2 regions of the Spirillospora sp. NPDC052269 genome follow, and region 1 is predicted to be linked to the other one. Evidence: riboswitches for the same ligand, from Rfam matches in the RefSeq annotation. Region 1 holds a riboswitch; the other holds the start of a gene.
What was found. Region 1 has a riboswitch for cyclic di-AMP ahead of AB0L06_RS14110 (C40 family peptidase). Riboswitches for the same ligand answer to the same signal wherever they lie in the genome.

Region 1 (4,202 bases):
GAACTGGGCGACGTTCCGGCTGTCTCCGGCGACGCGTCCGGCGAGGGCGGCGTCGGCGGGTGCCAGGGCGACCGCGCGGCGGGCCCAGGACGTCCCGGCGACGGCGGTGACGGCGGGGACGGCCGCGGCCAGCCGCCGGGCGATCTCGTCCAGCCCGGACGCGTCGCCCATGACCAGCGCGGGCCCCTTGCGGACGACGGTGAGCGGCCCGGCGTCGGCGATGTCGGAGTCGTCGGCCAGTCCGGCGGACGAGCCGTCCCCGATGATCGTCCAGGTGCCGGAGAGGGGCGCGAACGCCAGGTGGCGGGTGCGGGCGACCGGGCCGGTGTCGAAGCCGGTGATCCGGTAGCGCATGGAGACCTGGACCACACCGGACGCGCCGTGGGGCTGTCCGGGGGCGGTGGGGCGTTCCTCCCAGCCGTCCAGGGGGAGCTTGATCAGATTGTCGAAGAGGCGGGCCTGGGCCTGCTGGAAGGCGGCGGGCGCGTCGGCGACGGTGGCGAGGAAGGCGATCCGGTTCCGTTCGCGGACGGCCCGGGCCCGGTTCGCCAGGACGGCCGTGACCGCGCGCGGATCGGGCGTCCCGGCGGGGGAGGGCCTTCCGGCAGGCGCGGAAGCCCCGCCCGGGCGGCGGGTCAGGGCGAAGATCCCGGCTCCGGCGGCGAGGCAGGCGGCCGCGCCGCCGCCCGCCAGCAGGCCGAGAGCCCGCCGCCGCGAGGGATCCTCTGCGGTGACGGGCTCTGCGGGCCGCTCAGCGGCCCGCTCGCCGGTCTGCTCGGCGGCGGGCCCTGGGGTGGTCTCCGCGGCCCGCTCGTCGTCCATGCGGCGATCCTAGGGCGAGGCCGGGAGTGCGGGTCACTTGGCGTAGTCGGGGTACCCGTAGCCGACGATCATCTTGCTCTGGCGGTTCTTGACCTCGACCGCGCCGCCGTCGGTGTTGCCCTCGATGGTCTTGACGGTGCCGTTGCCGTTGTCCTTGATCACCATGCCGACGTGCTGGATGGCGTCGATGCTCTTGCTGCCGTTCCAGGCGAAGAAGACGACCGAGCCGGGCTTGGCCGCGCTGCCCCAGCGGTTCTGGCTCTTGAACCACTTGGCGTGGGCGACGGTCCAGGCGTCCGAGCCGACGGAGTGGGCGAAGCCGATCTGGGTGCCGACCCAGGAGACGAACATGTCGCACCACGAGGCGTCGGCGTAGAGGCCGAGCGAGCCGCCGTCACGGGCGAGGGTCTGCTTGGCCCGCTCGGTGCCCATGTACCACTGCTGGAACTTGGTCTTGCCCGCGCCGTCCTCCTTGATCCCGGCCTGCGAGGTCGCGACCTTGATCGCCTGCTGGGCGGTGGGCTTGCGCGGCGGGGCGGGCTGAGCCGGGGCCTTGGGGGCCTCGTTGGCCGCCTGCGGCTGGGCCGGGGCGGCCTGCGGCGCCTGCTGCTGCGGGGCCTGCTCGGCCTGCTGCGGGGCGTCCTTCTTGACCTGCGGCAGGGTGCTCTCGGCGGTGGCGGTCCCGGAGATCCGGGTGGACGCGGCGGCCGGCTGGAGCTCGGTGGTCGAGGCGTGCGCGGTGGTGGCGGCGATGGTGCCGACCAGGGCCGCGCTGGCGACCAGGGCGCTGGTGGTGCGCACGGACTGGAACACCGGGGTGGAGCGCAGGACCTGAGCCGCCGGGGTATCTCGCAGCGACTTCAGGACGGGATGGAGCTTGGTGGTGAGCTTGGTGGTGAGCTTGCCGTTCATGCTGGTTCTCCTCGGCTTCCATGCCGCCTACCGGGTTAGCTGACGGGTTCGGGCGTGGAAGCTGCCCTACGGCCTCTGGGAGGCCGATTCACCCCAGGTGTTCGGTGGGTCCCCGGCTCTGCGTCGACGCGCGCTCAGGCGTGTCGGGAGCGGACTCGGCGGCGGACGCCCTCGATGAGGCGCGTCCGGTACTGGATACGGACTGTCCCGCTACGGGACGGCTCGCGCTGGACGGCGAGCGAGAGGCTCGCGCTGGACGGCGAGCGGGAGGTGAGGCCCGGCGGCGGGGGATGGTGCCGCCGGGCCCTGCGGACGTGCGTCCTGGTCGTTCGTCCTAGTAGGGACGGACGGCGCCCGCGAAGGTCTTCTTGCGGTAGCTGTCGAGCTTGGTCACCCGGACGTGGTCACCGGTGTGCGGGGCGTGGATCATGTAAACCTTCCGGCCCGTTTTCTTGTAGACGATGCCTACGTGACCCTTGCCGCTAAAGAACACAAGGTCTCCTGGCGCGAGTTTGTTCCAGGAAATCCTGTTCTTTACCGAACGGTACTGCTCGGTGGTGACGCGGGGCAGTTTCACCCCGGCCTTCCGGTAGGACCACTGGACGAGTCCGGAGCAGTCGAAGGCGTTCGGGCCGGCCGCGCCATAGCGGTACGGCTTGCCCTTCCTGCTGGCCGCGTAGTCCAGCGCCTTCTGCGCGAGCTTCTGGCGCTGAGCCCAGGTCTTTTGCTTGGCCTGCTTGACCACCACGCCCACGGGCCTGGCGGTCGCCGCGTGGGCAGCTGGGGCCGGACCGGCCATCACGACGGGAGTCGCGACGGCGGTGGCGACCGCGAGGCCGCCTACGGTCCGCACACGGCGGGCTGTGCTGCTGACAGCGTTGCTGGACAGGGGTTTCTCCTTTTTCCAGACGCCTACCGGGTTAGCTGCCGGGTTCGGACGTGGAGTCGCCCTACGACGGGTCCCAGGCCCTATGGGCCTTGATTTCTGGGGGCGGGACCGCCGATTCACCCCATGCGCCGCATATGAACGTGCCCGGAATGCTGCGGACACGTCGGCGCGGATGGGTCCCCGGTTCCGCGCGCCGTCGCGCGGATTCGGCGTTGCCGTCTCGCCCCGAAGCGCGATGAGGCCGGACGACGGGACCCTGTTGTCCCGCGTGCGGGCGAGCGGCGTGATGTTGTGGGAAGGCGGGCCCTGCGAAGAAGGGCCGCGCACGGCAAGGCCGGGTAAAGGAATCCGCCGTGGCGCGCTATCAGCGCCATGCACGCCGTTTCGCGTGCGCACGGTCGGGCCGGGCCTGCCGGATGCGGCGCGTGGGGCGCGTCGCGAGAGTGGGGCGGCGGCGCGTGGAACGCGTCCCGCCGGATCCGCGGCGCCAGGGGGGCGTCGCGGGGGAGACGACGCCTGGCGGGCGCCGCAGGTGCCCCACAAGGTAGCAAAGTTCAATCAGAAGGCAAATCCACCACAAAAAAGACGTTGGCCCAGGTCACAGACCTGGGCCAACGGTTTTAGTGCGCTCGGGACGCCGGGATCGCCCGCTGTCAGGGGCGTGCGGCGCCGTACCAGGCGCTCTGGTAGTAGCCCGAGGAGATGTCGGCGATCTGGACCACGGTGCCGGTGTGCGGCGCGTGGATCATCTTGCCGTTGCCGATGTAGAGGCCCACGTGCCCGAGGCTGTTGAAGAACACCAGGTCGCCGGGCTGGAGGTCACCCTTGGCGACGTGCTTCAGGTTCCCCCACTGGGCGTAGGTGTCACGGCCGATGTCGACGCCCGCCGCCGCCCACGACTTCTCGGTGAGGCCCGAGCAGTCGTAGGAGTTGGGGCCGTCCGAGCCGTACACGTAGGGCTTGCCCATCTGCGAGTAGGCGAAGTTGATCGCCGTGCGGGCATTGCCGGAGGCCGGGCCGTTGTAGGTGCCTCCGCCGCCGCCACCGCCGGACTTGTTGTTGTCCGTCGGGTCCTGGCCGCCGAGCTTGTCCAGAAGCTTCTTCTGGGCCTTGACCTGCTTGTCGAGGCCCGTCTTCTGCTTCTTCAGGTCGTTCAGCTTGCTCGTCACGTCGTCCAGGCCCTGCTGGGCCTGGGCCTTCTCCCGGGAGACGCGCTGGGCGGCGGCGAGGAACTGGGCGAGCGCGCCCGTCCGGTTCCGGGACAGCTGCGAGATGACCGCCGCCTGGTCCAGGACGACCTGCGGGTTGCCCGCGGAGACGAAGCCGCTGACCGAGTCGGTGTCGCCGTTCTTGTACGCGGTGGCCGCCATCTTGGCGATCGCCTGGCGCTGCGTCTCGTAGCTCCGCTCCTGGGCGTCGGACGCCTTCTTGGCCGCCGCGAGCTTCTTCTTGGCGGCCTTCAGCTGACTCTGGGTCTTGTTGTACTGCTGGACCGCCTGGTCGACCTGCTCGTTGAGCTTGGTGAGCTTCTTCTTGACCTCGTCGGCGCTCGGTTTGGCCGGGGCTGCGCCGGCGAAGC
Region 2 (4,202 bases), on a different contig from region 1:
CCGCCGCGTTCGGCCCCGCCCCACGGGACGGTCATGGAAACGGCATGATGGCGGTCCATGAGCGTGAGCGTGGTGGTGGGAGCGGCGATCATCTCCGGCGGGCGGCTGCTGGCCGCGCAGCGGGCCGAGCCGCCGGAGCTCGCCGGGGGATGGGAGTTCCCGGGCGGCAAGGTGGACCCGGGGGAGACCGACGAGCAGGCGCTCGTCCGCGAGTGCGAGGAGGAGCTCGGCGTCCGGGTCGTCCTGGGCGAGCGGGTCGGCGGCGACTGGCCGCTGGGGCTCGGCGGGTCCGTCCTGCGGGTGTGGACGGCGACCGTCGTGGACGGCGAGCCGGAGGCCCTGGAGCACCTCGCGCTGCGCTGGCTCACCGCGGACGAGCTCTACGACGTCGAGTGGCTTCCAGGCGACCTCCCGGTCGTCGAGGCGATCACCCCTCACCTCGCCCGCTGACCGGCCCGTCTGGGCGCGCACGGCCGGACGCACACCGCCTGGCCGGATGAGGCCATGGCGCGGAGGCGGACGGGCCCGAGGTTCCAGAGCCCCGAAAACGCAGCGACCGGCGTCCGCGGGAGGCGGACGCCGGTCGCTGCGTGGTGCTTCGGGGCGTGCGTGGTGCTTCAGGTCGTGCGTGGTGTTTCAGGTCACTCGATGCGGTTCGCGCCCGCGTAGTCCGAGCGGTCCATCTTGGAGACCTTCACCACATCGCCGGTCTGCGGGGCCTGGAGGAACAGGCCGCCACCGGCGTAGATGCCCATGTGGTGCAGGTCGCCGCCGAAGTAGACCAGGTCGCCCTGGCGCAGCGAGCCCCGGTCGATCTTGGTGCCCAGCTGGAACAGGTCGCCGGTGTAGTGCGGCAGGCCCGGCTTTCCGACCTGCGCGTACGCCCAGATGACCAGGCCGGAGCAGTCGAAGGTGGTCGGCCCGGCGGCCGCCCACACGTACGGCGAGCCGAGCTTGGTCAGGGCCTTGCGCAGCATCTTCTGCGGCAGGCCGCTGCCCCGGACGGTCACCGTGTACCCGGACGTCGGGTCCTTGGTCCGGGTGATGCCCAGCTTGTCCAGGAGCTTCTGGACGTCGTCGATCTTGCCCTTGGTGGTCTTGCGGGCGGTGTCCGCCTGGTCGGCGGCCTGCTTCACCTTCGCGGTCTGCGCCTGCGCGTCCGACTTGGCCTTGTTGGCCTGGTCGATCAGCGTCTGCAGCCGCTGGACCGCGCCCGCGCGGTTCTGGGCGAGGTAGGCGGTGTCGGACAGCCCGCTGCCGTCGGCGCCTCCCGCGAAGATCATGTCCGGGCCGCCGCCGCTCATGTACTGGTTCGCGGCGACCTGGCCGAGCGCGGCCCGGGCCGGGGCGGCCTGAGCCTCGAGGGCGTCCGCGCGGCGCGTGGCGTCCCGCTCGGCCTTCTGCGCCTTGCCGAGGTCGACGCGGGACTTGTTGTACTGCTCGGTGAGCTTCTCCGCCTCGTCCTGGAGCTGCTTGAGCTGCTTCTTCAGGTCGGACTCGGAGGGCTTCCCGGACGGGGACGGGGGAGTGAGGGGTGCCTGGAGTGCTCGGGGTGCCTGGGGGGCCGTCGGCGCGGCGTGGGCCGCGCCGGGTGCGGCGACGCCCAGTCCGAGCGCGAGGACGGTGGCGGCCGCGAGTGTCACGCGGCGGCGCTGGGGGTCCTTGGCCAAGGCCGGTGTTCTCCTCTTCGTGTGCCGCCTACCGGGTTAGCTGACGGGTTCGGGCCAGGAGTCGCCCTACGCCGCACGGCACGACGCCGTCCCGGTCAGAGGACGCCCCGTGACGTGCGCCGATTCACCCCGGGAGTGTGGGTCCCCGGTTCCCTCGCGGGATTCGGCGGTCCGGTCGCTGCCCCACGGACGGGGCTTTGGTACGGCCGGATCTGCGGGGCAGACTACAAAGGAAGTTCAAAAATGGCCAAACAGTCACACAAAGTATGCATGTGTGCGCATGTGGTGCCGGTGTCGCGGAGGAGATGCGTGGGATCCGTGTGACGGAAGAGGTGCTGGTCACCCGCATGATCACCCCGTGTGGAGGCCGTTCTTCACCTGCCCGCCGTCCCGCGGACGACCGGGCTCCTTGGGCGGCCGAGTAAACTGTGAGTGTCGCACGTCTGCGGCCGATCCCCGAACTCTCACCCAAGGCGAAACCGCATGCCCTTCTCCACGCGCGATGACCTCCGCAACGTTGCCATCGTGGCCCACGTCGACCACGGCAAGACCACACTGGTCGACGCCATGCTCTGGCAGTCCGGCGCGTTCCGTGAGAACCAGGACGTGAACGACCGCGTCATGGACTCCAACGACCTGGAGCGTGAGAAGGGCATCACGATCCTGGCCAAGAACACCGCCGTCCGGCACGCCGGGATGACGATCAACATCATCGACACCCCCGGCCACGCCGACTTCGGCGGCGAGGTCGAGCGCGGCCTGTCCATGGTGGACGGCGTCGTCCTGCTGGTGGACGCCAGCGAGGGCCCGCTCCCGCAGACCCGGTTCGTCCTGCGCAAGGCCCTCGAGGCGCGGCTCCCGGTCATCCTGGTCGTGAACAAGACCGACCGGCCGGACGCCCGCATCGACGAGGTCGTCGACGAGGCCTACGAGCTGTTCATGGACCTCGAGGCCGAAGAGGAGCAGATCGACTTCCCGATCGTCTACGCCTCCGGCCGCGCCGGCCGCGCCTCGATGAACAAGCCGGGCGACGGCGAGCTCCCCGACAGCGAGGACCTCGAGCCCCTGTTCCAGGTCATCAAGGACACCATCCCGGCGCCGTCCTTCGACCCGGACGCCCCGCTCCAGGCGCACGTCACCAACCTGGACGCCTCCAGCTACCTCGGCCGGATCGCGCTGTGCCGCGTGCACAACGGCGTGATCAAGAAGGGCCAGCAGGTCGCGTGGTGCCGGCACGACGGCAGCGTCGAGCGGGTCAAGATCACCGAGCTGCTGATGACCGAGGCGCTCACCCGCAAGCCCGCCGACGAGGCCGGCCCGGGCGACATCATCGCGATCGCCGGCATCCCGGAGATCATGATCGGCGACACCATCGCCGACCCGGACGACCCGCGCCCGCTGCCGCTGATCACGGTGGACGAGCCCGCGATCTCCATGACCCTCGGCACCAACACCTCGCCGCTGGCCGGCCGGGAGAAGGGCACCAAGGTCACCGCCCGCCTGGTCAAGGACCGCCTCGACCGCGAGCTGGTCGGCAACGTGTCGCTGAAGGTGCTGCCGACCGAGCGTCCGGACGCCTGGGAGGTCCAGGGCCGTGGCGAGCTGGCGCTGGCCATCCTGGTCGAGAACATGCGCCGCGAGGGCTACGAGCTGACCGTCGGCAAGCCGCAGGTGGTCGCCCGCGAGATCGACGGCAAGAAGCACGAGCCGGTCGAGCGCCTCACGGTCGACATCCCCGAGGAGCACCTCGGCGCCGTCACCCAGCTCATGGCCGTCCGCAAGGGCCGCATGGAGCACATGACCAACCACGGCACCGGCTGGATCCGGATGGAGTTCCTGGTCCCGGCGCGCGGCCTGATCGGGTTCCGCACCGAGTTCATGACCGAGACCCGCGGCACCGGCATGGCGCACCACGTGTTCGAGAGCTACGAGCCCTGGTTCGGCGACCTGCGCACCCGTCCGAGCGGCTCGCTGGTCTCCGACCGGACGGGCGCCGCGACGGGCTACGCCATCCTGAACCTGCAGGAGCGCGGCACCTTCTTCGTCGGCCCGACCACCGAGGTGTACGAGGGCATGATCGTCGGCGAGAACTCGCGCGCCGACGACATGGACGTCAACATCACCAAGGAGAAGCAGAAGACCAACGTCCGCTCCTCCACGGCCGAGACGACCGAGACGCTGACCCCGCCGCGGATCCTCACCCTCGAGGAGAGCCTGGAGTTCATCCGGGACGACGAGTGCGTCGAGGTCACCCCGACCTTCGTCCGGATCCGCAAGATCGTCCTGGACGCCAAGGAGCGCGAGCGGACCCGCGCCCGCGCCAAGCGCAACTCCTGATCGAGCCCTCGAACCGGCTGATCCGGTCGAACGAGAAGGCCCCCGCCCTTGCGGCGGGGGCCTTCTCGCTTCTCTCGACCTTCTCGTTCTCTCGGCCGGTGCGCGTCCCGGCGGGCCCGGGCCCGGCCGTCAGCCGGTGCGGGTCCAGTCGGTGAAGGACGTCGCGGAGCCCGGGCTCGTCGCGCGCATCGTGTA

Region 2: linked by a shared signal. The riboswitch ahead of AB0L06_RS00250 (C40 family peptidase) and the one ahead of AB0L06_RS14110 (C40 family peptidase) in region 1 are both predicted to bind cyclic di-AMP.

Annotation. Positions count from the first base shown of each region.
Region 1 covers NZ_JBFAUU010000006.1:58,538-62,739, reverse strand. Annotated here, with positions in the region: gene AB0L06_RS14120 (hypothetical protein) at 1-822, opposite strand, end outside; gene AB0L06_RS14115 (CHAP domain-containing protein) at 856-1,734, opposite strand; cyclic di-AMP (ydaO/yuaA leader) riboswitch at 1,743-1,885, opposite strand; gene AB0L06_RS14110 (C40 family peptidase) at 2,069-2,488, opposite strand; cyclic di-AMP (ydaO/yuaA leader) riboswitch at 2,628-2,845, opposite strand; gene AB0L06_RS14105 (C40 family peptidase) at 3,277-4,202, opposite strand, start outside.
Region 2 covers NZ_JBFAUU010000001.1:50,345-54,546, forward strand. Annotated here, with positions in the region: gene AB0L06_RS00245 ((deoxy)nucleoside triphosphate pyrophosphohydrolase) at 58-450, shown strand; gene AB0L06_RS00250 (C40 family peptidase) at 642-1,670, opposite strand; cyclic di-AMP (ydaO/yuaA leader) riboswitch at 1,679-1,849, opposite strand; gene typA (translational GTPase TypA) at 2,154-4,007, shown strand; gene AB0L06_RS00260 (PLL family lectin) at 4,137-4,202, opposite strand, start outside.